DNA from 3 places in the Shewanella septentrionalis genome. Region 3 is predicted to be linked to each of the others. Evidence: predicted binding sites of a transcription regulator. Region 3 holds the regulator's gene; each other region holds the start of a gene.
The links. Region 3 encodes sigma-54, which starts transcription at its own class of promoters, with help from an activator protein. Its sites were predicted from a motif close to GTTGGCACGNNNNTNGNNT; they were not measured.

Region 1: the regulator sigma-54 is predicted to act here: its motif matches at 4,998-5,016, upstream of NE536_RS20175 (YccF domain-containing protein).
Region 2: the regulator sigma-54 is predicted to act here: its motif matches at 5,562-5,580, upstream of NE536_RS17805 (P-II family nitrogen regulator).

What each region holds. Positions count from the first base shown of each region.
Region 1 covers NZ_JAMTCC010000049.1:14,369-22,127, reverse strand. The annotation lists gene NE536_RS20200 (hypothetical protein) at 1-199, shown strand, start outside; gene NE536_RS20195 (nicotinate phosphoribosyltransferase) at 377-1,849, opposite strand; gene prs (ribose-phosphate diphosphokinase) at 1,860-2,765, opposite strand; gene NE536_RS20185 (NrtR DNA-binding winged helix domain-containing protein) at 3,049-3,762, opposite strand; gene NE536_RS20180 (pyridoxal-phosphate dependent enzyme) at 3,824-4,819, opposite strand; gene NE536_RS20175 (YccF domain-containing protein) at 5,106-5,513, shown strand; gene NE536_RS20170 (alpha/beta fold hydrolase) at 5,549-6,454, opposite strand; gene NE536_RS20165 (M14 family zinc carboxypeptidase) at 6,451-7,491, opposite strand; gene NE536_RS20160 (substrate-binding periplasmic protein) at 7,653-7,759, opposite strand, start outside.
Region 2 covers NZ_JAMTCC010000035.1:32,105-39,863, forward strand. The annotation lists gene NE536_RS17780 (hypothetical protein) at 333-509, shown strand; gene aroG (3-deoxy-7-phosphoheptulonate synthase AroG) at 613-1,668, opposite strand; gene NE536_RS17790 (tetratricopeptide repeat protein) at 2,042-3,235, opposite strand; gene NE536_RS17795 (hypothetical protein) at 3,362-3,700, opposite strand; gene NE536_RS17800 (ammonium transporter) at 3,915-5,165, opposite strand; gene NE536_RS17805 (P-II family nitrogen regulator) at 5,176-5,514, opposite strand; gene NE536_RS17810 (hydrolase) at 5,858-6,400, shown strand; gene NE536_RS17815 (putative porin) at 6,482-7,234, opposite strand; gene nrfA (ammonia-forming nitrite reductase cytochrome c552 subunit) at 7,493-7,759, opposite strand, start outside.
Region 3 covers NZ_JAMTCC010000011.1:44,986-52,744, reverse strand. The annotation lists gene kdsC (3-deoxy-manno-octulosonate-8-phosphatase KdsC) at 1-22, shown strand, start outside; gene lptC (LPS export ABC transporter periplasmic protein LptC) at 19-579, shown strand; gene lptA (lipopolysaccharide transport periplasmic protein LptA) at 566-1,120, shown strand; gene lptB (LPS export ABC transporter ATP-binding protein) at 1,117-1,848, shown strand; gene NE536_RS08175 (RNA polymerase factor sigma-54) at 1,956-3,434, shown strand; gene hpf (ribosome hibernation promoting factor) at 3,463-3,750, shown strand; gene ptsN (PTS IIA-like nitrogen regulatory protein PtsN) at 3,753-4,196, shown strand; gene rapZ (RNase adapter RapZ) at 4,193-5,047, shown strand; gene NE536_RS08155 (HPr family phosphocarrier protein) at 5,034-5,309, shown strand; gene mgtE (magnesium transporter) at 5,650-7,014, shown strand; gene NE536_RS08145 (molybdate ABC transporter substrate-binding protein) at 7,127-7,759, opposite strand, start outside.

The DNA.
Region 1 (7,759 bases), on a different contig from region 3:
TCCGCTCAATCTAGCGGAAGCACAATTGTGCCAGGGACAATGTTTAGGTTGTTCGAAAAAAATGCTTGAAATGCTCGATGCAGAAATCAGCTATTGGCAATATTCAGATGCGATACCCAGCCTAAAAGATTTAAAAAACCTCGAAAAGATAGGCCAACGTACCTATAAAATCCTTAAGCGAAACCAGTTGCTGCCTTAATCGCTTGTATTTGCATTTAACTATTGATGGGGCGTTTTACTTATACGACTGAACATAAATTCATAACTGAACTGAACTGAACTGAACTGAACTGACAATATGATCCTGATAGAAATCACATTGCCAGTTTTATCTTAGCTATTGTCTATAGCCGTTAAAAATTACAACTCTATAGGCTCAACGTCTGGACTCTGCCAACCTTGCGCGAATATCTGCCAAAGAATATTCAGTTAAGAGTTCACCATCGGCAAATACGGGGACAAACTCGCAATTGTTAACATCTTGCCAGCTCGCTTGATCTTTAAGATAAAATTGCCCTTGCTCATCTTTAAACACCGCAACCAGTCCCTTAGCTGATTTTTTAGTACCGTCATCGGTTTTAGGATCTTTAAATATTTCTCTGTCTTTACCATCAACTTTCGCAAAGGTCGCTTTCACCGCGTAACCGTCGGTATCTCGGGTCACGTGTTGATAGGTAAAACTGCCAATCCCAAACACAATATTGGTTGACGCAAAACCTTTGGCCTTTAAGCCGGCACAAATGGCTTCAGCCCGCTCAATGGTGATTGAATCGCCATAAATCAGCCCGACATGGCTATCGAGTAATTTGTAACCTTTGGCAGTTGTGCTGCCCCCAAAGACATCCCACAAACACTCGATAGCGCCTTTATACTCAGGGCTCCCCACAGCTGCTTGTGGATCACCACAAATGATCTTCACCGGACAACCCGTATCAGGCCTAAACACCACTTTGCCCTCACGCGCAAGAATACGGTCTTTTAAGGCAACGGTGAACTCTGTCATCACCTGCCAAAAATCCCAAGAATCAGAAACGATACTGACAATGCCGCTAGGATAAATATCTTCAATCAGACGGCGGAACGTCTCTAATTCATTCTCCATACCACCCGCACACATCACACTGTGCTCCGTTGCGGCCACACTGCCACCGACAAGTTCATGATCACTATCTGCACGGTAATATTGCTCAAGAAAATCAATCGCGGGAATGGTATCTGTACCCGTAAAACTGAGTAAATGGGCGGCGCCGCTCATTACCGCAGCCTCTGCACCATACATGCCGCGGAAACTAAAATCATGGCCCTGCCAATCAACAAATGCGATGTCACCATCGGTTTCTAGCGCGTAAGTCTCAAATATTTTGCGGTATTGCAGCGCGGTTGTAGCACTGGTACACATACCCCACACATTCGCGGAAAGGATGGTTTCGAGGTAATTGGTCAACCAAAAGAACCGCTCATCGGTATTGTACAAAACCAAGCAAGGCACTTTTAGTGGATACACTGAGCCTTCAGGTAATGCCATGATTTTTATTGGTAAATAACCTAAATTATGCAACTCCTCAATATGCTGAGTACCGACATTATTTGGCCCGAGATAGTTATTGATACGGCGGGAGAATTGGCGAATGACCTGATCTTTGGGTTGTTGAAAGAAATCACGGTTCCAACTGTCGATCAAGAAATGCTTGATAAAATACTGCAAGCCAAAAAACACCATTTGGTCTGTATAACCACGACGGGATTTACGGGCGGTCAAGTTACTAAAAATCACTTGAGTATTATCGGGATACTGACGACGGTGGTCGACTTTGTAACCATCAATGGCGGTAACGGGATTCAAGTACATAATATTTTCCTTAATGATTCATATAACTCAAAACAGCATGGCAATCACAGAACTCGCTCGAAATATGTGCAGGGACACCTAAACTATCGGTACAAAATAATCTGTCGATGCCCACCTCGCGCAGAGCCGATTCGCTGGCCTTATCTTCATAATGTGACACGATCAAAATGACGCTTTGGGCCCCCTTTTGCTTTAACTTGATGGCAAGTTCGATAAAGGTTCTGCCACCAGCACAAATGTCATCGACGATTAAGCAGGTTTTACCCGATAAATCATCACAGAACACTTCGGTAGCGATAATATGACCATTGACCACATCACGATGCTTATCGGCCCTGATCACCGGCATTCCCTGTAACGCTTTCGCTAAGCCGAATACTTTCTTATTCGCCCCTGCATCGGGCGAGACTAACACTAGCTCACCCGATAATTGAGCTGCAATCGCGGCGACAAAGCTATGGTTGTCAATAACTTGCACTCGGTCTAACAATGCGGCGGTGACATCGCTGTGCGGGTCAAAAATGCTGACTGAAGCATATTGCTGCTGATTAATCAGGCTGGCATAGACTTTTACCGATAAGGCCTCACCCACATTACACACTCTATCTTGGCGGGCGCCCGGCATATAAGGCAGTAACAGATCGATTTGCTCTGCACCGCTGCGGCGTAATGCATCAGTTAACAGCAAGAGCTGCATGATGGAATGATCGCCACGATAGCCGAAGAAAAGTGTGACGCGTTTCGCTGGAGGAACCAGCAGTTGAACATGATTCTCCCCCGCGCCAAATTGAAATAAACGGTAATGAGCCTCATCACTAGCTGCGGGTAACTGATAAAAATCGGCTTGCAGTTGTTGAGTGTTAACTGTGCCTTGATACGCTTGAATGCTTTTAGATGCTTGAATACGTTGAGACATACTAACCTCCTGTCTATGGCAAGATTACCGCAATTAACGGCGCCCTTGTTGTCTACAGAACCAATAGTGTCTTAAAGACATTATTATGTAAAGTTGATTTTTAGACTATTTATGACGAAATAAAAGCCATTGATATACCTAAATTGCATATAGTGTCCTTTAGACACTATATGCAATTTAGGTAACTGAATAGGAAAAAAGCTGTTGAGTAATATCAAAATCTAAAACATAAGCAGTTGTCATTAGCCCCATGAAAACGCGTTTCAATCTGCAACGACTTTGATCAACATTCTAAATTTCTTAAGAATCGGTACGATGCGGTATCGGGTTTCAAGCGGTATAAATTCGCAGGACGCCCCCGTTCAGTGCGCTTTAATCCGGTATCGATCAATAAATCGGCCTGTTCAACCCGCCGACGAAAAGATTTACCTTGGATAGGCTTACCCAGTAAAACTTCATGTACATGCTGCAGTTCTGGCAAGGTAAAAGGTTCAGACAGTGCAAAGCCTGGCACTAAAGAATATAAGGCTTTCTGTGTTAAGCGTTCCCGCGCTTGCTCAATTAACTGCAGATGATCAAACGCTAAGGTCATCTTTAACACATCCTCTAATGGCCACCACTTAGCATCACTCACTGAATCAATCTGGATTTGGCAGGCTTGATAACTCATCAAGGCGGTGTAACACACTGTCACCGACCAACCTCTCACATCGCGACAGCTATTACCCACAGTGCAAAGCTGCTCAATATAAGGTGGCACTACCGCGGTTTTCTCATGCAGTTTACGTAATACGGTTTGTTCTAAGGATTGATCGCAATTTTCATCGATAAAGCCTCCGGGTAATCCCCACAAACCTAAAAAAGGATGGTTTGAACGTTGCACTAAGAGTACTTTAAGCTGCTGATCATGGTAGGTAAACAATACGGCATCCACTGTCAGTAGCTGAGCCTTGAAAGCCTTAGGATCGTAATTGGCAAGATATTCCGCTTCAGTCATGAGTATTCCCCATCATTCAATATCATAAGCTTAACTTAGGCATGACACAGCTTCAAACACATTATGTCTTAGCGTCACTAAGTAAATATCCTGCACCGTGAGCATAGCTACTTTGGCCAAATTTACGCTGATAACGCGGCAACATAGTCTCGTTCCCCAATAATCCGCCTTGATGCAAATACATCACATGACCTGGTTCACTACGCTGTAAATAATCCTCAAGCACAATAAAACCTAAGGGATCGTAGAGTAATTCAAATTGAATACCTGAGGCGCAAATCCGCTGCCACATGGCATAAAATTCCGGATAAAGTTTACCAAAGTGATATTTTTTGCCGACATTCACTATCTGTGGATGCTCGAGAGTGTTTGGATTAAGCATAGAGAATTGTAAACGTAAATAATCATCGCCCCCCACCACGGCGCAAGTCGCGACGCGAATCGCCGTTTGCTGACGAATAAAGTACTGATTCAAAAATAACGCCGTCGTCCCCGTTCCCGACGGTAAAAATACCGTTAAATCGACTAAATCATTCGCCTGCGCAAATTGCACTATTTCTTGCGCCAATACATTTACCCCGTATTCAGCGTAGGAACAGCGACCGCCCTCTGGGATAAACAGTGCCGTCGGTTCATTCGCGAGCACTTGAGCCTCGATATACTCTTGGCAACTCAATCCCACATTGTCGACTTGCGCATGAGTTAACGTCTGCTTTTGCGCTATTAACACACTTAAGTCGATAATATTGGCGCTATTTGCTAAGGCGGCAGCATAATTGCCCGTGGGATGTTTAACTATTTGACTGGCAATATGGTCAACATAAAAGTCACACTGCCAGCCTTTCATCTTGGCCAATGTTGATAGGGAATACAAAGAGTTCGCTAAGGGTGAGCCATGACCTATCACCTTGTTGATGCCGGCAAACTCATGATCTAAAAAATAGCCGAATTTACGCGCTTTATTGCCGCTAAACGCTGGATGCAATAAATCATCACGTTTTAGAAATATTTCTCGACCAGCAAAGGCAAAAATATCGACGGGGGAATTTGCAAACATGAGGCTACTCAAACGATTAAATACTCGGGCTTTTAAGCCATTTTAATGGAATGGCTAGTGTAACTCCGCCTTTGCTCATCTGCCCCTAAGAAATTAGCAATTTAGCGAAGATGTAGTGAAAATCACAAATACAGTTTTGAACAATACCCGTAAGCAATTGATTTACCGGTGTTAAAAAATTGGCACGTTTCTCGCTTAGTCATTGACATATATTCAGTTTATCAAAGCTAACGGCATTCATTACAGCTAACGATAAAGGCTAAAAAAGTAACCTAAGGAGTTTTCAATGGCAGTATTACGCTTAATATTCAACATCGCTTGGTTTGTGCTCGGTGGATTTGTGATGGGACTCGCTTGGTGGCTCGCTGGTATCCTGTGTTTTATCAGCATTATTGGTATTCCCTTTGGCCGCGCCTGCTTTGTTATCGGTGAAATGACCTTCTGGCCATTTGGCCAAGAACAAATCAACCGTCGCCACTTGACCGGACGTGACGATTTAGGCACAGGTGCCCTAGGCATGGTGGGAAATATCATTTGGTTTTTGCTGTTTGGGATCTGGTTAGCCATAGGCCACCTAGCTCATGCCTTAGCCTGTTTTGTAACAATTATCGGTATTCCCTTTGGAATACAGCACCTTAAGTTGGCGTTATTCAGCCTAACACCGATAGGGCAAACCGTAGTGGCTAAAGCTTAATAAGCCAATCAGTTAACTGCGCTATTCACTCTCGATTATTTGGTTTCATGAGTGGATAGCGCTTTGTCATCCCATACTGAAAATATCGCCTCATTGAAGGCCATTTCCTCCTCCAGTAAATCATTGCAACTATATTGAGTATGGACATATTGAGCATGGGCAGGTTCATCATCCTCTTGAACCTCAGTTTGCGGCTTAGTCGGCGTCGCAATCGCTAACAGGTAATGTGCCAGTTTTGCAGGGGCATCAATGGCCGCATCATGGCCGCAATAAGCTAATACAATCAAATCCGTGTGAAAGTGCTGCGCTAAAGCTTTACTCGATGCCATGCTCACCAACGCATCACGGTCACCGCAAAGCACACTTATTGGTACTTCCACGGTCAATGGACACTGATATTGAAAAGCCGCCCACAGTTGCCGCCAGGCGTTACGGATAGTTGGCGAGGATTCGCGGCGAAATTCACTCCACTCGGCAATTAAATCGCAATCTCGCCGATGGCGAAAACTGGTTAAACGCACTATCGTCGACTCGATGGGATGTAAGGCTTTACCCCGAGCCCGCAAGCAAAACGCCTTCAATGCATTCAGTGGATTAAATCTTTGATACCAAGGCGATAAATTCGCCGCACTGCTGTTTAATACAAAAACATGCCTTATCTGCCAAGGCCGCTGGTGCGCCATTTCCAGCGCCAACATACCGCCCATAGACAAACCGAGAAGATAAATAGTCTCGCCTTCTTGCACCTGCTCATCCAATTGCAACCACACGGCATGGGCATAATCGGTAATCTTCAGTGGACTGGCCTTATTGGATAACATCCCATTGCCCGGCAAATCTGGGGTCAGTACTCGCAATCCTTTATGTCGCAGTCGTTGATCGAAGCCATGCCAGTGGCGTTGATCACGCATTAATCCCCGCAGTAACACCCAAGTTGTCATGACTGTGGCTCCCGATACCAATACTGCCGCGCGCACTCAGTGAGTTCAGCCAAACGTTCAGGCGTTAACTGCTCTAACGATTGGGCGTAGGCCGCTTCCATCATAAATTGCATCAGCACTGTGTGCCTGCGTAAAATTCTGTGGTGACGATGTGTTTTCTGCGGATTAAAAAAACCTGCAAAATTAAATATTTGCCTTGGGTTTTTCTTTATCCAAGCCCAGGACCCCATCTCTAATGTCAACGGCAGAAACGGTACCTGAGCATGGGGATCGGCCACTTGATGTTGGCGATAGAGGTAATCCCAAATATCCCCATGGGTGCGATAGAACTGGCTCTGCGGCGCAAGCCGGTAATGGCCATGATGCGGATAACTTTGTTCAAATAATTGTTTTAGATGAAAAATATAATTGGCATTTTCGAAAGCGGTACGCGTATGGGCGTAGGGGAACCAGATATGATCATTCAAGCCAAAGCCTGAGTGCGCATCGAGGGAAATTAAACTGGTGCTGCGGTTCAGCAATTGCTGTACGTAGGCAACTAAGCCAGCGGTTTCAAGCTCCATTCCCTCCATGCCGCGATACCAGGGCAGCCGTGATGATATCCGCTGCCCTCCCACCATAAAGGAGACTTTTTCGCTGGCTTCTATCGGGGCGTTACGCATCAAATCCACTTGATTGCCATTACCTCGCGTTCCCATAAATAAGCCAACGGGATTCACCACTGGGACAAAAGCTAACCGCACGCCCGTTAACATCTGCTGTAGGTGTTTATCCCACACCAGCCGCTGCAACAAACTGTTCAACAATGCCAAGATGACTTGAGAGCCAATACGTTCAACCCCATGCACGCCGCCCACAAAGAGTACTGTCGGACAGGGCTTATCTCCTCCGCCCAGTTCAACACTGTAGAGCGGAAAATGTTCGTGACGAAATGGGATGTCGGCAAGAATGTGATACTGCAACTTAAGATGATGAGTATCAATGAGTTGTTGCAGCGTATCTAACTCAAATGGTAGCTCAAAGGGAAGTTTATTCATGTCACCTTAATCAAAAAATGAGAGAGCAACTCATACCGTTAAGGTGATGCTAATAGTGAACAAAGACAGAATGATGACAAGTGGTATATCTGATGTGATTTTAAGAGAAATAGGCTGAAAATAGAGGGAAAATTAGAGAGCACACTAACCTAAATCATGCATTAGTCTTCACGATACAATAGCTCTCCAATGATGGTTTCGACGTCAATTTGTGCCAAACCTTGATCGAAAATATCTCGCCAACGTTGACCTTCTTCGGTATTGCGAA
Region 2 (7,759 bases), on a different contig from region 3:
CATTTAAAGTCAAAACATCATACTTACGCATTACACTGGCGTATTCACAATAAATGAATTTATACTGATTTCTGTGCAGGCACAAATACCCATAGTTTGCGTTTTGCTTGCGCCCAGCACCGTATAAATGTAGACAAGTTTGCTATGGGAAAAGCTTAGCTCAACCTTGCTGCTGTTGATTATTTTAGCAGTTTTGCCCAAAATGCCATGGAGGCGGTTATACAAATCGATAGAATTTGTTAACCTCTACGCGCTAGATTTGGCTATTCATACGCCCAAGCTCTAGCGAGAACATTAAGACAAACAAATTAAATAAGATCAAAGGAAGCTTTATGTTGGATTCCGCTAAAGTTCAATACCCGCCATTACCACTGATCCAAACTTGGGTGTGGATGATGATCGAATCAGGCAATCCAGAGATACAAGATAAAGGTAGAGACAACCTTATTGCCGCCTTTGGTAGCTTAGCCAAAGCAAATGAATACATTGTTGAAATAAGCAATAAATAGATAAAACAAAGGCGCCGGGATAGCGCCTTTGTTTTTACTTTACCCGCAATCGTTAACGACTAACTCAGGTATCGTTGCGGTTTATGTTCGCACGAGCAGACAATTAAACCTGACGGCGTTCGATAATACTCTGATTCAGAATGGCCAACAGGCGCTCGGTATCATCCCAACCGATACACGCATCGGTAATACTCTGGCCATAACACAACTCTTGACCTTCAATTAAATCCTGACGACCTTCCACTAAATGGCTTTCTACCATAACACCAAAAATAGCAGTATTGCCCGTCGCCACTTGGCCAGCCACATCTTCGGCAACCACTAACTGACGTTGATACTCTTTACTACTATTGGCGTGGCTAAAGTCGATCATGATGTTGTCGGCAAGTTTAGCTTTTAATAACTGCTGGCTAATTTCAGCGACATGCGGCGCACTGTAATTAGGCTCGCGACCACCACGTAAAATAATGTGGCAATCAGAATTCCCTTTCGTCGAAACGATCGCCGAATGACCTAATTTAGTCACAGATAAAAAATGGTGCGGTGCATTGGCAGCACCTATCGCATCGATGGCAACTTTGATGGTGCCATCAGTTCCATTTTTAAAGCCCACTGGACAAGAAAGACCTGAGGCTAACTCTCTGTGCACTTGTGATTCAGTAGTACGGGCGCCGATGGCTCCCCAGCACATTAAATCTGCCATATATTGTGGGGTGATCATGTCAAGAAACTCGCCCGCGGTTGGCATGCCGCTATCGTTCAAATCCACCAATAACTTACGCGCAGTGCGTAAACCATCGTTGAGTTTAAAGCTGTTATCCATGTAAGGATCGTTGATAAGCCCCTTCCAACCCACTGTGGTTCTTGGCTTTTCAAAATACACTCGCATCACGATTTCGAGTTGATCCTTATAACGCTCACGCAGCGCAACCAGACGTTGACCATATTCCAACGCCGCTTTGGGATCGTGGATAGAACAAGGCCCAATCACCACTAATAGGCGATCATCAGTTTTAGCCAGAATATTGTGGATACTATTTCGCGCATTAAACACAGTCGCAGAGGCTTTTTCAGAAGCAGGAAATCGTTCTAGAATCGCGATAGGAGGAAGTAACTCTTTTACTTCTTTAATGCGAACGTCATCATTTTGGTAATACATAATTTTACTGCTCCAACTCTGGTGTTTTAGGCTATTTCTATCGCTGCGATAAGGGATCTCAACTGCAATACTGAGTTCAATTTATCGAGTCTCAAGCGCCAATGCAACCAAGTTGTCTCCATTTCAAAAAATCAAATATAACTTATTGTTTTAATATATTTTAAAAAAATCAAAATTCAAATATGCCAGCTAACTCACAGCCTTAATGAACAAAATCGAATATGGCGGATAAAAAGCAAGCGGGGAATGATTGCGGCAAGTACGAGTGAGCTATCCATGCCTGTCAGCTAAGGTATTAACGACTAAACGCTTGAATGAGTGCAATTGATCCAGCTCTCTATGCAAGAGAACTGGATGCTAGAGCAGGCCAATACTAATGGTGCAGCATGACTTGTAACTTGTTCTGATAACGGTGACGCTCTGAATCATCGCGGCTCAAAGCCAGCGCTTTTTCCATATTCAGTTTGGCACGCTTTTCATCCCCCAGCGCCCAATAGGTTTTTGATAAACCGAAGAAGAATTCATGCCGATAATCGGCCTTAGCCAACGCCCTTTGATACCAAGCCAAAGCCTCGTCGTATTGATGCTCATCAAAGGCTTGCTGCGCCATATCATAGTAATAATAGGGATTATGTATCCTTGCTAATTCAAGCACTTTATTGATTTCGGCCCACTCATCAAGCCGCCCCTGATCCCCCAAAATCAAGGCTAAGTTATAAAGCGTGGTTAAATTTTTCGCTTCAAACTTAAGGGCATAGCGATACACCTGTTCGGCCCGTTTCTCATCCCCTTTATGCCGGTAAATGATGGCGAGCGTATTGAGTGAGGGCACAAACTGGCCGACGTTTAAGCCCGCTTTTATAAGGGCATAGGCTCTGTCTAAATCGCCATTCACCAAAGATTCTGCCGCCATATTGTTGTAAAACATGCTGATTAAGGTCTGCTTATTCACTCGGGTCTTACCATATCCTCGTAGGGCGCGCTCAGGCATAAAGTCCACTAAGATTGCCGAAGATGACACATAGACTGAATGCAAATTCTCGGGCGGAAGTAAGCGTAAGTTCACATGACCATTGATTAAATAGAAATCCCCTTGCTTGTCCCATACGGGTTCAATAGCGATATCTTGATACTCAGCGCCCACATTCAATATGTCCGCCAGCGCAGAAGTCATTACCACTAAGGACATACAATTCCCCGCCCTTTGGGCGTAGGTTTCACGGGCAATTTGGGTCAGGTTATCTTGATAGCGAAAATCAATTTTAGCGCTATTGGTTTGACTGGCATTGATATAACTGGCTAACCATTCGTTGGCTAACATGGCGTTATTGTGGGAAAAAGTGTATTTATCATAGCTACGCTTTACGTCTGTCACCACCTCTGGCGGCAAATAAAAAATATCCGCAACTGAAGGAATATCGGCGACAGAGGAAAACAGTGAATCGGCAAGTAGCGACTCAAGATCAGACGGATCAGGCTCGATGGTCGTCGAGCTACAGGCAAACAACTGACTGAGTGCAGTGCCCATGATGGCACTCAGGTATACGGCTCGGAATAGTTTCGACATATGTCCTCCCACACCATTAGCTCCTATTTGAGCTTATTACAAATGGCGAAAAAGACGACATAAAATGGTTACAAAAAATGACAATCGTATCGTTAAAAAATAACTGTAAGTGATTTAGCAAGTTAGTTACTGCGAAGGTCGATCAACCTCTATGTATAACTCGCGCTGCTGGTAATGGTATGGCCGATAGTTATGTTCCCCACAGGTGAAATAGCGATAGGGCTTCATCACAGTAATACAACCTAAAGGTAAAGCCTGCAGAATTTGGATCTGCTGCTGACGACGCAGCGACTCCTGCCACTCAAAATCTTTGAGCACTTGATCGCGCACAGCAAAGGCATCGACAGACTCACTCGAGCGATTAACGATGACTTCTCCTGCTAAGGCAGAGACTGATATCAAGCCAGAAATGACGATAAGACTGAGTCGCGTAAATTGACCGACTGCTGTGGCATTTAAGCTCATAGTTCACTCCTTTATTCGTGCAGTAAATGGTGCAGGTAAATAATGCTGCAAGGAAGCAGTAATGCGCGGCAACCGACTTATACCTTCACCCTTAAACTCCCTGAGCTTCAACCATTGCGATGATCCATAAAAAAAGCAGAGCCTAAGCTCTGCTTTACTATCCCTCGATCCACGCTAGGCATCAAGTTGAATCACAATTAATTCGCCAGTTTACTTAGCCAGCATTTTTAACAGTAACAAACTCTGGATAGGCATCGATACCGCAATCAGACGCATCCATACCATTGTATTCTTCTTCCTCTGTCACACGGATCCCCATGGTTTTCTTAATCACATACCAAACCACAAAGGATGAACAGAATACCCAAGTAAAGATGAAGGCAGCACCGGTCAACTGCCCAGTAATGGTCGCATCTGCGTTGGATAATGGCACACACATTAGCCCAAGGAAGCCAGCCACGCCATGTACTGAAATAGCGCCCACTGGATCGTCGATCTTAATGCGATCTAAGCCCACAATCGAGAACACCACCACGCCGCCCGCAACTAAGCCAATCACACCCGCCATTAACAGTGAAGGTGAAAGAGGATCTGCAGTAATCGCCACTAAACCCGCCAAAATACCGTTGAGTATCATGGTCAAATCCGCTTTACCCCAAATCATCTTACACACGATAAGCGCAGAGATAGCACCGAACGCCGCCGCAGTATTGGTATTAACAAACACTTTTGCCACTGAGCTCGCATTCGCCGCATCCGACACCATTAATTGCGAGCCACCGTTGAAGCCAAACCAGCCCATCCACAGAATAAACATACCTAAGGTTGCCATCGGCAAATTAGAGCCAGGGATAGGATTCACTTGACCGTTAGGGCCGTATTTCCCCTTACGCGCACCGAGCAATAACACACCCGCAATCGCCGCCGTCGCACCTGTCATGTGCACAATACCGCTACCCGCAAAGTCCACAAAGCCCAGTTTAGAGATAAAACCTTGGCCCCAAGTCCAATACCCTTCTACTGGATAGATAACCGCTGTCATCACCACAGAGAAGAACAGGAAAGCCCATAACTTCATCCGTTCCGCCACAGCGCCAGAGACAATTGACATCGCCGTTGCCACAAACACCACTTGGAAGAAGAAGTCAGATTCTAATGCATGGCTCGCATCTGATGATTGAGAACCGATTAAGGTACCAATCGATGGCAACCAACCCCCTTCAGTGTTATCCACATACATGATGTTGTAGCCAACCAGCAGATACATCACACAGGCAATCGCGTACAACACAACGTTCTTAGTTAAAATTTCAGTGGTGTTTTTAGAGCGAACTAAACCCGCTTCTAACATGGCGAATCCCGCCGCCATCCACATAACTAACGCACCAGAAATCAAAAAGTAAAAAGTATCGAGTGCAAAGCGTAGTTCAGTGACTGTGCCGCCTAATTTTGTTAATTCTTCCATTGTCAGCCCCTTATAGCGCTTCTGTATCGAGTTCACCCGTACGGATACGGATAGCTTGTTCTAAGTCGACGACGAAGATCTTACCGTCGCCAATTTTCCCCGTATGGGCCGCAGTGGTAATGGCCTCAATCAACATGTCGAGATTTTCAGCCTTAGTGGCAATTTCTAGTTTTACTTTTGGCAAAAAATCCACCTGATACTCGGCGCCACGATACAGCTCTGTGTGCCCTTTTTGACGGCCAAAACCTTTAACTTCGGTCACCGTCATGCCTTCAATACCTATTCCGGCGATAGCTTCACGGACATCATCCAACTTAAATGGCTTGATGATAGCGCTGACTAGTTTCATCCTGACCTCCAAAAAAACGCGATTGTTATTAACTTGTATCAAAGGTAATTCAATCATTAGGCCAACAATTTAACTTACTGATTATTTTACACTTTAACTAAACAAGGTTATTTTTAAAGGTTAAAAATGCACCATGATCGAGCACAAACAAGTGCAACGCACTCTTTTAGTGAGCAGTTTAAGTGCAACAGCTATTCGACCTTAGGCCTATTGGTAACAAGGTTAAATTGGGGTCTACTGGGGAAGCGTAAATCGAGATGAAATCTGAGCATCACAGCACAAGCTCTTAGACAAAAGCGAAGATCATCACTAAGACAATCATCAAGCGCAGAAGGAAGGCCCGATGTTAAAACCCGAAGAATGTGTTCTCGTTATCGTCGATGTGCAGGGAAAACTTGCACAAATCATGGATAACAGTGACAAGCTGCACCAACAACTACAGACCTTAATCCAAGGTGCACAATTATTTGAAATTCCCATACTGTGGTTAGAACAGCTACCCGATAAGCTCGGAGCAACCAGTCCTGGGCTTCAAACCTTGCTGGAGAAAACCGGCTCCCCCATTGCCAAGCAACATTTTAGCGGTTGGCACTGTGAAGAGTTTGCGCAGGCACTCACTAAGACAAATCGTAAACACGTCATACTGGCGGGCATTGAAACCCATGTGTGTGTTTATCAAACCTGTTGTGACCTTATAGAACAGCAATATTCGGTGCATCTCGTCGCAGATGGCGTCTCGTCACGCAGTGCCGATAATAAACAACTGGGTATTCAGATGATGACGGCCAGAGGCGCCTTATTAACTAACGTGGAATCGCTATTATTTGAATTACAACATCAAGCCCAAGGCGAGCGCTTTAGGGCATTATTAAAACTGATAAAATAGTCTTAAATTCATTTAGAGCAAAAGAATAAAGGTCACATTAACTTGTGACCTTTATATTAAATAATCGTTACAAAAATTAAATTAGAAACGACCAGTCAGACCTAAACCAATAAATACACCATCAGCATCTGAATCTAATTCTCTAGCTAATTCAAAGTTTGCAGAGAAGCTATCAGATAGACGTAACCAATAAGCGGTTTTTAATACGAAAGTATCATCATGACCATCATCAGTATAACCTAGACCAACAGACCATGATTTAGTCACATACCAATCAGCACCTAAATTGAATGTGTCGTCAGAATCTTGATGTGTCCAGTTTGCGCTCAAATCAACACCAGTGGTTGATTGTAGTGCAATAAAGCTACGCACTTTTAAACCGTATGATTCTTCGATGCTATCGCTGCCATCGTTATAGAAAGCAGATACTGCAGAGCTATCGTTGAAGTAATAACCGACTTCTGCACCGTAAGTGTTCCAGTCAAAACTGCCGATTTCAGAACGTTGATAGTTAGCAGCAATAAACCATTTAGAAGCAAATACATAAGTGCCATCAACACCAATGGTATCTAAATCTGATTCATCATAATTGCTGTAATTAACGCCAACATTAGACGTTTGAGCTAAAAATCCATTAAGCGCATAAGGACCTTTAGTTTGGTCAACTGGGCTAATGTAGTAACGATAATTCGCGTTCCACAGACCATCGCTGAACTCTTCAGAATTTGCGCTATATTTTAGGCCTGCTTCATGCTGAAATGAGTTATCTTGTGCAGCAGCGGCATTAACACTTACGAAACCTAATAATATTGCAAGCGCGGTAATTTTTTTCATCAAAGTATTCCCTTATATGATTATAAGCTAGGAGTAAAAGATGAAGATAACGAAGAAACAATCTCAGCATTGCTTATTCCATTATCATTAATATCCATTTAAATTTTTTATTTAAACGAACCTGCTCTCCTAGCGGCGCACACCTTAATGCAAAAAATATAGAATTGAAATAAAAATTTAATATTTATCCTTTAATAAAGGATATAAAAAAAGCTCCCTATATAGGAGCTTTTTATTATTTTGAAGTCTACTTAAGTATTATTTATAAGTGGCTTCGCGTTTTTTCGCTTCTTCATCCCACTTAGGTAACATGTCCTTCTTAAATGCTTCTTTCTCAGCATTCATTTTTTCCATGTCCATACCTAAAGCGGCTTGTGCCTTAGCTTTAGTCGAAATATCAGGGATAGCGACAGGATCTGTGATGCCTTTTTTCGCCAACAGTTGCGCTAATTTAACCCGCGCATCAGCCGCTTTATCTACCGCGGTACCTAAAATACGTAAGACTTCTTCAGGAGCGTGAGCAGC
Region 3 (7,759 bases):
GGCCCATGGAATGAGTATATGAGTCGTGTGACACTCGCGATTATTGCTTTTTTTGGAACTGCATTAGTGCTGTATTGGCAAGTGCAGAACAAACACAGCGGTGATACCGATAATAGAGTTAAAGATCAGAATACCCCAGATTTCATCATTGAAGATCTGCGCAGTGTTGAGTTCAATGAACAAGGGCTAGTCAATAGCCGTGTGACGGCGAAACACATGGAACATTATGATTCAACGAATCAAACTTACTTTACTCAACCTGTTTATCTTGTTTATCCAGACCAAGGTAAAGCACAATGGCAACTCAGTGCAGATCAGGGCAAGCTAAACAAGGAAACGGGCAAGGTTGTACTCGAAAACAATGTTATTATTGATGCCATTAGCGCAGAAGAACCGATCCAGACCTTGTCCACCAGTTATCTGGAACTCGATCTCAATACGATGATAATGACCTCTGACCGTACCATTTACGTCACAGGGAAAGATTTTAATATTCAAGGCCAAGGCCTTTATGCCGACCTCAACGCGCAGGAAGTGAAATTGACCAGTCAGGTAGTAGGAACATATGAAGCAAAATAACGTATTACTTGCCAGCCTAATGCTAATAATGAGCATGAGCGCCTTTGCTAAAGTCGACGACCTAAAGCAGGAAGTTAAAATCAAAGCAGTGAGCCAAACGGCAGATATCAAGAACAACCAGATCATCTTCTTTGGTCCGGTGGAAGTTACCCAAGGCTCGATAAAAATCCAAGCAAATGAACTGCGTGCATTTTCTGCCGAAGGTGAAAATAGCAAAATTTTAGTGGCCACTGGTAACCCCGCAACTTACAGCCAAGTGTTAGACGATGGCCGTCCAGCCTCGGCGAGCGCGAAAGAAATTCGTTACGATATGGCAAGCCGTACCCTGACACTGAAAGGCCAAGCTTCGTTAGATCAAGCAGGTAGCCAAGTGACGGGTAATGTGATCCGCTATAACATCATCCAGCAAAAATTGATTGCAGAAAGCACAGGTAGTGGTGACGATCGCGTGATCACTATTATTCAGCCTGAAAGCTATCAAGATGATGCCAAACCAGACGCGCCAGCGGATAAACCTGTGAAAAAGCAGGACTCTAAATGACCCAAATCACCCTAAGAGCACAAAATCTGGCGAAGAGTTATAAGAGTCGCCAAGTGGTTAAAGACGTCAGTCTAACGGTAAAGACAGGTCAAGTTGTTGGACTGCTCGGCCCGAACGGCGCGGGTAAAACTACCACCTTTTACATGGTCGTCGGTCTGGTTAAGAGCGATAAAGGCCACATCTTTATCGACGATGATGATTTAACCGCAGATCCTATGCACCTGCGCGCCCGCAAAGGCATAGGTTACTTGCCACAGGAAGCCAGTATCTTTCGTAAACTGACCGTCCATGACAACATCATGGCCGTGCTGCAAACGCGTAAAGAACTAAAAAAAGAGCAAAGGGAAGAAGAGCTAGAGCATCTGCTTGAAGAGTTCCACATCACCCACATCCGTGACAGCCAAGGCATGTCATTGTCGGGCGGTGAACGTCGCCGTGTCGAAATTGCGCGGGCGTTAGCAGCAAATCCTAAGTTCATTTTGCTCGATGAACCCTTTGCTGGTGTCGATCCGATTTCGGTTATCGACATTAAAAAGATTATCGAACAGCTCAAAAGTCGTGGCCTTGGCGTGTTGATCACAGACCACAATGTCCGTGAGACATTAGATGTGTGTGAACATGCCTATATCGTGAGTCACGGAAACTTGATTGCCGAAGGAACACCCGCAGAGATCTTAGACAATCAGCAAGTTAGGGCTGTGTACTTAGGTGAACAATTCAGGCTATAGTTAATCAAGCGGAGCCAATGCAGGCAATTTATGCCACCATTGGACTCCACTCAAGATGATAACAAGCGACCTCATCCAACAATAATAACGTAGGGATCAGCGGTAACATGAAAGCGTCACTCCAGCTCAAACTGGGTCAACAGTTAACCATGACGCCACAATTACAACAGGCCATCCGTCTGTTGCAACTGTCGTCATTAGAACTGCAGCAAGAGATCCAGCAAGCCTTAGATTCTAATCCCCTTCTCGAGCTGGAAGAGGATCAATTCGACGCCACTAAAGACCCTGTAAACCAAACGCTATCCGATACGGATTTCAGTGAATCTAGCACCCTGCCGCCAGAAAAAGACAGCTCCACCATAGATACGGCAGAGTCGCTCACGAAAGAGTCCATGCCCGACGAACTCCCCATGGACACCACATGGGATGAAGTGTTCACCGCCTCTCCTAATTCTGGCCCCGGTGGCAGTCGTGAAGACGATATGCCCTTCCAAGGTGAGACCAGTGAAGGCTTGTATGAACACTTAGAATGGCAAAAAAACCTCACGCCGTTTTCTGAAACCGATTTAGCCATTGCCACCGCCATTATTGATGCCATCGACGATCAAGGCTATCTCACCCAAAGCACTGACGAAATCCTCGAAGCCATGGGCAATTCTGAGGTTGAGCTCGACGAAGTAGAAGCCGTACTCAAGCGCATTCAACATTTTGATCCCATTGGTGTTGCCGCCCGCGATTTAAGCGAGTGCCTGTTGATCCAACTGTCGCATTTCGCCGCTGATACGCCCAACCTAGAAAACGCCCGCATGCTGATCAAAGATCATTTAGATCTGATCGCCGCCCGCGATTTTAGATTGTTGATGCGTAAGACTAAATTAAAAGAGGATGAGTTAAGAGACGGCATCGCGCTTATCCAAACCCTCAATCCTCGCCCAGGTTTATTGATTACGCCCAACGATGACGAATACGTCATCCCAGATGTGTCTGTGTCGAAGAAAAATGGCCGCTGGGTGGTTGAGCTGAATCCTGACTGCATGCCAAAAATCAATGTAAACCAACATTATGCCTCGATGGCGCGCAGCACTAAAAGCCAAGCCGATAGCCAATTTATTCGTGGTCATCTGCAAGAGGCTAAATGGTTTATCAAGAGTTTAGAGAGCCGTAATGATACCCTGTTGAAGGTGGCGAACTGTATCGTCCAATATCAGCAAGGTTTCTTTGAATACGGTGAAGAAGCCATGAAACCTATGGTGCTGAACGATATTGCCGAAGCGGTAGAAATGCATGAGTCGACCATCTCAAGGGTGACGACACAGAAATACATGCATACCCCTAAGGGACTTTTTGAACTAAAATACTTCTTCTCTAGCCACGTCGGAACTGACGATGGTGGGGAGTGCTCATCCACAGCAATCAGAGCCTTCATTAAGAAACTGGTTGCAGCGGAAAACCAGAAAAAACCATTAAGCGACAGTAAGATGGCACAACTTCTGGCAGAACAAGGGATCAACGTAGCCCGCAGAACCATTGCGAAGTACCGAGAGGCTATGCTCATTCCGCCTTCTAATCAGCGTAAAAGTTTATAACCTACAGTGGATATCGGAGGACGTTTCTATGCAAATAAACCTGAGTGGACACCATGTCGAAATTACCGAATCGTTACGCGCATATGTAGAAGAAAAGTTTTCAAAACTTGAACGCCATTTCGAACAGATCAATAATGTGCACGTTGTGCTCAATGTCGAGAAAATGCAACAGATTGCCGAAGCGAGAATAAATCTTATCGGTGGTGAAGTTTTTGCTACTTCAGAGCATGCTGACATGTATGCCGCTATAGACGCCCTGATTGACAAGCTTGATCGTCAGGTTATTAAACACAAAGAGAAGTTAACAAAACACTAATAATGGAACTTTGTACCATACTGCGGCCGGAGTGCACTACCTGCGCCACTCCGGGCAGCAAGAAAAAGGTACTGGAACTCATCAGCGACTTAGTCGCTGCCCAGTACCCGACCCTCTCATCTCAAGAGATATTCGAAAGCCTAGTGGCGCGCGAAAAGATGGGGAGCACAGGTATAGGTAACGGCATCGCCATTCCACATGGTCGACTAGCCGATATAGATCAGCCCATTGCCATACTCATTAAGTGTGAAGAGCCGATAGCATTCGATGCTATCGATAAGCAACCTGTTGATATTTTATTTGCACTACTGGTGCCTGCTGACCAATGTCAGCAACACTTAAGTACCTTGTCTTGCATGGCCGAAAAGCTGAGCGACAAGCAAATATTAAAGCAATTACGCAAGACGCATGATGAAACGGAACTCTATCAGGTAATCACTGGATGAAACTGGTCATAGTGTCGGGCCGCTCAGGCTCAGGCAAATCTGTCGCCCTAAGGGTACTCGAAGATCTCGGCTATTATTGTGTCGATAACCTTCCCTTGCCCTTAATCGGCACTTTGCTTGAGCAACTCAAAGGCAGTAACGATCTCGTCGCCATCAGTGTCGACGTGCGTAACATGCCTGAGCAGGATAAAGTCTTAGTGAAGCAACTCGCGAGCCTGCCTCCTGATACTGAGTTAACCAGCTTCTTCCTCAATTCCAGCGATAAAATTCTGCTTAAGCGTTACAGCGAGACCCGCCGTTTGCATCCTTTGTCGAAGAGCCAAGTCTCTTTGCAAGAAGCGATAAAGCTGGAAGGGAAACTGCTCGAGCCTATGTCAAAACTGGTCGATCACTACATAGATACGTCGAATTTGAATATCTATGATTTAAGCGATCAAGTGAGACAAATTCTGCTCGGCAGCGTCGATAAAGAGTTAGTGATTAACTTCGAGTCCTTTGGCTTTAAGCACGGTATGCCAACCGAAGCCGACTTTATGTTTGATGTACGCTTTCTGCCTAACCCACACTGGGAACTGGCGCTGCGTCCATTGACAGGCTTAGATGAGCCCGTGGCTGAGTTCTTAAATCGTCAACCACTCGTGAATAAGTTCATCTGGCAAATCGAAAATTTACTGGAAACTTGGCTGCCGCATCTCGAGCGCAACAATCGCAGTTATTTAACTGTAGCGATTGGCTGCACGGGTGGACAACACAGATCGGTTTACGTCGCAGAGCAATTGGCTAAACGCTTTAGTAACGGTAAACATAAAGTTTATGCCCGCCATCGAGAGCTGAATAATGCCAAAGCTTGAACGTCAGATCACCATCTGTAACAAACTGGGATTACATGCCCGTGCCGCCACTAAGTTGGTGGTACTGGCATCCGAGTTTGATGCGACCATCACCTTAATACAAGGCGATAAACAGGCATCGGCCGCCAGCGTGCTTGGCTTATTGATGCTTGAGACTGGCATGGGTAAAACCATTAAACTTATCGCCGAAGGCCCAGATGCTGAGCCCGCTCTGGATGCCATTTGTGCCTTAATCGACGCTAAGTTTGACGAAGCCTGTTAGTTTGATTTCATACTCAGTGTTCCGCACAGGCACTCAGATCAGTACACATCACACTTAGCACTGCTTATTTGTGCAGTTCACATCTCGTTTCAAAAGCTTGGCGACATATTTGTCGCTCGACGGCACGAACCATAGGCGATTACACTAGCGAGCATTACCGCTGACTCACCTTAGTCTTAGCCGCCTTAATCTATGCGTAAAACGCATGACCTATGCCAGAGCGCTCTATCTGTGACTGAAGCATAGCTATCGCGAAGTCACCGCTAAGTCTCAGCCCTGCGCAAAGCAGCGCACTCTCGAACCAATTTGCCGCACAGTGGCGGACAACTATGGAGGACAAATGCCCGTAGATAATTCAGAAAACGATCACACCGGACATAGTCTCGACCAGTTAAACCAAGCGCTTAGCAGTGGCATGTTTGTGCACGTGCGTAATATGCTGCAGAAAATGGCCGCCTCAGATATCGCGCTGATCTTAGAATCCTCACCACCCAGCGCCAGACAAGTGCTGTGGCAGCTTATCGATCAAGAACAAATAGGCGACATACTCGACGAGTTAAGCGAAGAACTCAAAGATCCGCTGATCCGCAGCATGAGTCCTGAGCGGGTTGCAAAAGCGACAGCGAGCATGGACACCGATGATCTGGCCTATATTCTGCGTAGTCTTCCCGACGCCGTTTACAAGCAAGTGCTGCAGTCGATGACAGAACAAAACCGCCAGCGGGTAGAACAGGCTTTATCCTATCCCGATGAGACCGCCGGCAGCTTGATGAACACAGATACCGTTACTCTAAAACCCGATGTGAATATCGATGTGGTGCTGCGCTATCTTCGCCAAAGGGGCAACCTGCCAGACACCACAGATACCTTATATGTGGTCGATAAACAGGACAAAGTGCTCGGCGGTGTCAGGCTGGCAGATCTACTGACTTGCGCGCCAAGCACCACAATTCGCAACATCATGGACCCCGATATCCAAAGTATTCCGGTGAGCATGTCCGACAGTGAAGTGGCGCAGAAATTCGAACGCAATGACTGGGTATCAGCTCCCGTTGTTGATAGAGATGGCAAGCTGCTAGGACGGATCACAATCGATGACGTGGTCGACGTTATCCGCGAAGATGCCGAGCATTCCATGATGGGGATGGCGGGGATGGACGATGACGAGGATACTTTCGGCCCAGTGCTAAAAAGTACCCTACGTCGCTCACTCTGGCTCACGATTAACTTGTTCGCCGCGCTACTCGCCTCCTCGGTCAGTAATATGTTTGAAGGCACTATCGAGCAATTTGCTACCATCGCCATCTTGATGACAATTGTCCCTAGCATGGGCGGTGTGGCCGGTAATCAAACCTTAGCACTCGTGATCCGCGGTATTGCCTTAGGCCACATAGGCCAAAGCAACGCCCGTTGGCTTATTGGTAAAGAATTATCGATTGGTTTTCTCAATGGCTTAATGTGGTCGATTTTGGTGTTTATTGCCGTGTTGCTGTGGAAGGATGATATGGCACTGGCGGGATTAATTGGCAGCGCTATGCTGATCAACATGACAGTGGCTGGGCTTGCAGGTGCGAGTATTCCATTGATTTTAAAACGACTTAAAATCGATCCTGCCCTCGCTGGCGGCATGGTGCTCACCACAGTCACTGACGTGGTTGGCCTATTCGCCTTCCTCGGATTAGCGACGCTCTATCTGATGCACTAACGCTTTAACGCTTTAACGCTTTAACGCTTTAACGCTTTAACAGTTTGAGTTTATAACAAAAACGGCACCGAAAGGGTGCCGTTTTTTTATCCTGCTGAAAAACTAGAAAAGACTATTTTGCCGGTGGTTGAAAACCATAACTGCTCAGAATCGCTTGACCTTTTGCCGATAGAATAAACTCAGCTAACGGCGTTGCGGCAGCATTGGCGCCCTGCAAAACCAGCAAACCATAGTCGGCCCCCACGGCGAGTTCCTGCGGTAAGTCGATGATTTGTAGACTCGGCACTTCTTGTTTAGCCAGCACAGCATTAGTGCAATAGGTTAAAAAGATATCTGCTTGTTTGTTTTCCATCACCCAGCCATAAGGATTGCGATCTTTAGGTGGTTTAGCACTCTCAGGGCCGCCCGTCAGTTGCAATGCCTTGGTCTCTAACGCGGCTTTCGCATTGGGTTTTACCGCTTCGGCCTTAGCAAAAACGGCCCAAGCATAATCACCCGCCGGATCGGCTTTCGGGGTTGAGGTGCCAACTTTGATCTTAGGATCTAACAAGGTATCGAGTAGCGTTGCACTCGTCACCTGAACATTATCCTGAGCAACCGCGCAGAGTTGATTACGGGCAAACATTTGCACCGCTTTCCCCTGACCCGCATCCACTAATGCCTGCGGATGTTTCATATTCGCCGAGGCAAAAATATCGACTTTTTCACCCTCTTGAATGCGTTTTAACAGTAAACCAGATGGCGC